One region of the Nitrospira defluvii genome, then DNA from elsewhere that is predicted to be linked to it. Evidence: riboswitches for the same ligand, from Rfam matches in the RefSeq annotation. Region 1 holds a riboswitch; the other holds the start of a gene.

Region 1 (3,073 bases):
CGATCAAGAGGTCAAACTGGTGTTCCGCGATGAATGTCACGATTGCTTCCACTTCATGACCTGCAAGCAGATGCGGCGTCAGTCGCTCTCGTGACGCCGTGGCAGTCAAGCCAGCTTGGATTAGTACTCTTCGTAAATAGTCAGCAACCTTCGGCTTGGGTCGCAATTCACCGCCGACCACCGAGCCTTGGTGTTGCGGCAGACACTCTTCCACCGTCACGACGTGCAGGTCGGCTTCATAGATTTGAACCAACTCGATGGCCGTCACGAGCGCTTTGCGGGCTCCTTCCGAACCATCATTGGCGACAAGAATTTTCTGAAACAGAGGACGTGTGGCGATGTTGGAAGAAGGAAACATGTCTCATGCCTTTCATAAAGCTCAAGGAAAATGCCTGGGCCTACATGTGAACCGTGATTCTGCACGACTCTACGGCGTCAGGCATACCGCTCGGCTATTGGGGAAGCCTTACGAGCAGTCCATCTCGCTTCCGGGCCATTCATCAAGCTCTCATGCCAACGGACGCAGGCAGACCGGCTGTACCACCGGAAGTCCAGCGCTCCTCATAGTTTCCTGGCACGTGAAGCAGCATCCCTATCCTGACGGACAAGTTTGCCTTGGTCGGCCAGGGCGTAGACGACGAGAGCCCCTGTGGGAATGGTGAGATCCACAATTTGTTGGGATGACAAATCTTCAAGATGCATGACCAACGCCCGGAGACTATTGCCATGCGCGACAATGAGCACCGTGTCGCCTTTTTCCACCGCAGGCTGAATCCGTTCCTGATAGTAGGGCAGGACCCGCGCGGCGGTATCTTTCAGGCTTTCCCCTCCTGGCGGTCGCACATCGTAGCTTCGCCGCCATACTTCTACCTGCTTCGCTCCGTACTGATTGACCGTCTCATCTTTATTCAGCCCTTGTAGATCTCCATACATCCGTTCGTTCAGCGCCTGATTCTCCTCGATAGGTATCCGTCCTTGGCCGATGGCAGCTAATACAATCCTTAGTGTGTCAGTTGCTCTGACGAGCTTGGAAGTAAAGGCCCGATCCAATCGGTACCTGCTCAGCTGCTGCGCGGCAGCCAATGCTTCCTCGCCGCCTTTTGTCGATAGCGGCACATCAATCCATCCGGTGAAGCGATTTTCGAGATTCCATTGTGACTGGCCATGTCGAAGCAGCACGAAGTGTCCCACCGTTCAACTCCTAATAGTGGGGTCATTAGGTCACGCTCCGCTCCCGCCAGGAATGTCAGGACCGCGCTGGCACTTATGCGAAGCGTCAATCATATTCGATCTTTTCGATCCGCCCCGTCGTGGCGTTGATGTGTATCTCCTTTTTCTGTCCTTCGGCGGTGATTAGTTCAACTTCGTACACTAACCTACCATCGTCTGTATCCAGCTCCATCTCCAGAATTCGGGCATGTGGGAACTGCTCCAGCACAATTTGTGTGGCTTGCCGCATGTCGACGGCGGGCGAATGCGGCTCGTCGCCAAAACTAACTCTGAACAGGCCGATTCCAAAGATGAGCAAGCTCACAAACAAGACCAACGCCAGAATGGCAGTTCTGAAATCCATGACGTCCTCCCTTCGTGAGACGTGAAGACGGCCTTGCCGTTGCCAATAGGGTTCCGCAACAGAGGCAACAATCCTGGCGCGGTGATACACGTCGACGGTCACGCGTCTCAACGGTGACTGAGAGTGAAACAATATTGGTAGGAGGGGCTGTGAGTGGGAGTGGCTGGCTCAACAAAAAACTCCTACCAGATGGCCTCTGGTAGGAGTTATCAGTCCTGCGTCATGGTTCGACCGGCAGAACGGTTGTTGGTGAACTCCATCACCAAGAATTTATGATGACCTATGATTCACTGTACATACAGCAATCGGGAGAGTCAAGATCCCGGTCCGGCCGGCACTGGTAAAGTTTGAATCTGTGAGCAATGGATAGGGCCGGGAGCCTCAATCGGGCTCCCGGCCTTCGATGCTTATGGACAGAACGGACAGGAAGGACAGTCTTCTACGAAAGTCGCCAAGGTAGGCCATGTTCTCAGCAGCACGACCACAACCGAGGCAGGCAAAACAGTCAAGATGAGACGCATACCACTCACCTCCTTCTCGACTCAGCAGTAGGAGAAGGGAGTTCTTCGATCAGGCAGCAGATTTCATGCGGACCCAATGGCGGGCAGGGAAATCGACCCCGCCAGCGCCGACGATGCTGCTCCAGTTGAGTCCGGAGCTGAGTCAATAGCTCGATCTGCTGGTCCAAGGTCTTCAATTTCTTTCTGGCCCATGCATCTACAGTCTCGCAGGTTTTGCTCCCCTGCTTGGGTGATGCAAAGAGCGTTCGAATCTCCGCTAAGGCAAACCCGATGCTCTTGGCCTTCCTGATAAATTGGACCCATCGGACTGCTTCGACAGGATAGACCCGATAGCCGGTGTGTGTACGCGCAGGCTTTGGCAAAAGCCCACAGCTCTCCCAATAGCGTAGAGTCTTTGACGACACGCCTGTTTCAGTTGCCAGCTTTCGGATAGTCAATGCCCTGTCCACGCTCCCCTCTCCTCTGCGGTAAGGATAAACCCTCCTCTTACGGTAAAGTTCAAGTGGATTTTGCGGCTTCAAGTCATGATGGCAAACCCGCTGGGGGTTCTGGCATCATGACGTCATGGGTTGAAACTTTACCAGTGCCGTCCGGCCCCTCGCCTCCTGTAGACTTGTGGAGTCGACGTTAGGAGTGGTATCCGAGCCTGTCCTAGTACAACCCGAGTAAAGACCGTACCGCATGAAAGAATTAGAATGCATTATTCCGGAATGGAATCATTGAATCTGGGAGCTAACGTGCGGTTCTCGATAAAGATATATCCGCGTTCCTGAATGCCATCATATGTGAGATTGATCTCGCTCTGGGGACCTCGCCAAGTGAATTGCTGGCTAAGGCCGCGCATCATGGCCCCCGGTGTTCTGTCGATAGGGCCCAATAGAGATTCCAAATGAACCATGATCGTATTGTGGGTCTGAGCTCCATGGTAGTGGATCGTGACGCGTGCGAACTGTCCGTCAAATGTCACGAATCGCAAGGA
Region 2 (3,073 bases), on a different contig from region 1:
TCGATGTCGGTATCCAACTCCACGAAGCGCAGGGCCCATTGGAGGTCGTCATATTCGATGCTCGGTCGCCCGAGGGTGAGGTTGTCCTCCAGCGTGCCGTCCAGCAACGTCGGATGAGAGTCCAGGATGAGGCCGCGTACCCGGCTGATGGCATCCCGCTTCACTTCGACCAGATTCATTTCGTTGTACCGGACGAAGCCTGTGGTCGGGGGATGAAGCCCGGCCAGCACTTTGGCGAGAGCGGTCTTGGCGGGATTGCTGCTGCAGAGGATGGCGACCTTTTCTCCTGGTGACACCTCCAGCGAGACGTTCTGAAACATCGTGCTTCCATCCGGACTGGTATAGGACAGGTTCCGGCAGGTCAGCCGAATACCTGATACCCCGAATTGCATCGCCGGTACATCCTCCTTGGCCTGCTCTTCTTCTGTCGGTAGTGAAAACACGGCGGCGATTTCCCGGCAGGAGACGAAGGCGAAAAACATGGCCACCATGCGTCGTGCCAACGTGTCCATGTTCACCAGCAGATTCCCCACCAGCACCTCGGCGGCGGCGAATTGGCCCACGGTCAATTGGCCGTCGACGACGAGAAGTCCGGCGGTAATGATGAGTCCGCTGTGGCCGACCACCTGCCAGAGAGCGGCGGCCTTGTACTGCCTTCCGGTCAAGGTATCCGAGCGGCGTTGTCGAATACGGGCATAGAGGCGGGTGAGGCCATCGGTGCGTTCCAGCAGATAGGGGCTGTCGCCTGCCGCGCGAAGGTGCGGGAGGTTGTGTGCGATGTTCTGAATCCAGCCGAAAATCTGGTAGTGCAGTCGGGACATCTCCAGGGTGATGAAGAAGCCGCCGCGGCCGAAGAGTGTCAGCAGTCCGACAAAGCCCAGAATCAGGACCAGAATGTAGAGGGTGAAGTAGGGGTGAAACAGGATCAGCATGGTCACCCCGATGGTGCCGACCACCGCGACGTTGAACAGATCCGCCACCATGGCAACCAGCGCCCGGGTGAGTAAGTCAGCCTCCATGAATCGATGGGCCTGTTGCGGCGCGAACGTGTCGTCACGCAAGCGAGGAAGCAGCCGCGTGAAGGCGATGGCGATGCGTGTATAGATCCGCTGCTGGAGCGTTTCGACCGCGCGCGCCTGGAGCACGCGGAAGGCGGCGACCCCGGTCAGCGAGCTGGCGACGAAGATCGTCAGCGTAAAGATCATCCGCGGCTCCATGGCAAAGGAGAAGGTGCTGACCAATTCCTGGACGGCGATGGGGACGCAGAGAAGGAAGAATCCGATCGCGACGGCGTATGAGGCGATGATACCGAGCATCGACCGTTCGAGCGTCAGGAGGAGGCTCAAGTGCGTGAAGATGTCGCGGAGGACCCGGGTCAGTTGATATTGCGGATAGGCCGGGCTGGTCGTGGGCTGTTCGCTCAAAGAGGCTCCTACCGCGTGGGGCGCTGGTAGGAGTTATCAGCCGGGCGCGGAAGGGCGGTCGGCGGTTCTCGGTGAACTCCATCACCTTGGGACTCGTCAGGAACAGTGCGAAGTCTAGACCGGCATCCCTGCCGCCGTCAAGACAATCGACGGTTCTCGGTTCGCTGAGCCTGTCGCTGAGGCCGTGGAGGGGCTAACGCAGGAAGAGCGATTTGAAAATCAGCGCGGTGCCCGACAGAAACAGAAATACCGCGAACGTGGTCCGGTATCGATCCGTGCTCATCTTGCTGTAGAGCAGCAGGTCGGTGCCCAGGAACATGCTGATGCCCGCGGCCAGGTATAAGACAGTCGTGGGGGTGGCGATGGTCGAAGGACCAAGGGAGAGCCCGAGCGTCAGGAGTTGAAAGAGCGCAAAGGTCCCGTAGGACACCGCGGTGGTGGCGCGGGTCTGGTCTTTGTCGTATGGCTTGCTGTGAATGATGGCCGTCAGCAGTGAGCCGCCCAGATTGGTCAAGCCATGCACCATGCCCATCACCACGAAGTACGTACGCTCATACCGTACGAGTGATTCGATGACTCGTTGAAACGGCGGATATACGCTTTTCAGGGCGGCCACGATCAGAAAAACCCCGACGATGCCGCCGATGTTCAGTTTGCGTGTCGTCACCAGCAGAAGCCAGAGGATGACGCAGGGAATCGAGAGGGTGAGGATCTGCCGGTAGAACGGAAGATGAATCTGCCGATAGTCCTTACTGACTTGGAGCAGGTTGATGGCCAGCGAGATCGGCAGGAGTGTGGTCAGGGTGGTGATGAAGTCGTAGCCCAAGACCAGCAGAATCGGGGTGCCGAACAGGAGGACGCCGACGCCGAAGAGGGATTGAATGGTGGCCGTCAGGAGAATCGTTGCGAGAATGTCCCAGTGCATGGTGACGCTGTCCCATCCGGCGCGGGCTTTTCTCGGCCCGGCTTGTGCCTCTTACGGTTGCTGTCGGATATAGCGCAGGGTCGTAGCGCCGGTCAAACAGTGTAAATGGCGTCGAGGAGGTGATCGGCGGTTGATGGAACGGCATGCCTGCGGGGTTATTGTGGCTTGGAGGGAACCGGGCGATCGGGCGGAGCGGAGACGGTGAAGCGCATGGTGCCCATCAAGCTCATGTCGTTGATCTGTTCGCCAGCGTGGATTTCCACTTTATAGCGACCGGGTTTCCAACTGCCTTCCGCGGGGAGCAATGTGAGGTAGCCGGTTTGGTCTTCCAGGGCGATGTACATGGCGTCTTCGGCCACGACCGGTTGCCCCGCGGCTCCTGCTTCCGGCTCGGGATAGCAGCGCCCGAATACTTGAAACGATTGATAGTGCTGGTGCAGTTCGAACACGATGAAAATCGGCTTCGATCCGGCGGTGAACTGCTCTGTGGGGGCGACGGGAACGATTTCATGGGTCCGTTGAAACCCCAGTTCTTCATCGAATCCCTCGGCGAGCACGATGCGGCGAAACATGCCTTCGGGCGGGGCGTCGAAATTGTAAGGTTTGGCGTTCTCAGTGCGGTTCTGAAAGTCCGGGATCGGCACATTGCGCGTGAGAGGGAGATCCTCAGCTCCAAGGGGGGAGCCTGAGAGGAGGACGATGAGGCAGACAAGCGCGCCGAGCT

What was found. A riboswitch is a leader RNA that binds a small molecule or an ion and turns the genes downstream of it on or off. The one in region 1 is predicted to bind fluoride.
Region 2: linked by a shared signal. The riboswitch ahead of KJA79_RS07035 (ATP-binding cassette domain-containing protein) and the one ahead of KJA79_RS16265 (PepSY domain-containing protein) in region 1 are both predicted to bind fluoride.

The regions. Positions count from the first base shown of each region.
Region 1 is NZ_CAJNBJ010000017.1:246,093-249,165, forward strand. It holds gene KJA79_RS16255 (universal stress protein) at 1-358, opposite strand, end outside; gene KJA79_RS16260 (2,3-bisphosphoglycerate-dependent phosphoglycerate mutase) at 562-1,191, opposite strand; gene KJA79_RS16265 (PepSY domain-containing protein) at 1,277-1,573, opposite strand; fluoride riboswitch at 1,767-1,846, opposite strand; gene KJA79_RS23375 (MerR family DNA-binding protein) at 2,100-2,543, opposite strand; gene KJA79_RS16275 (hypothetical protein) at 2,795-3,073, opposite strand, start outside.
Region 2 is NZ_CAJNBJ010000001.1:1,444,796-1,447,868, forward strand. It holds gene KJA79_RS07035 (ATP-binding cassette domain-containing protein) at 1-1,424, opposite strand, end outside; fluoride riboswitch at 1,445-1,519, opposite strand; gene KJA79_RS07040 (sulfite exporter TauE/SafE family protein) at 1,618-2,349, opposite strand; gene KJA79_RS07045 (hypothetical protein) at 2,505-3,073, opposite strand, start outside.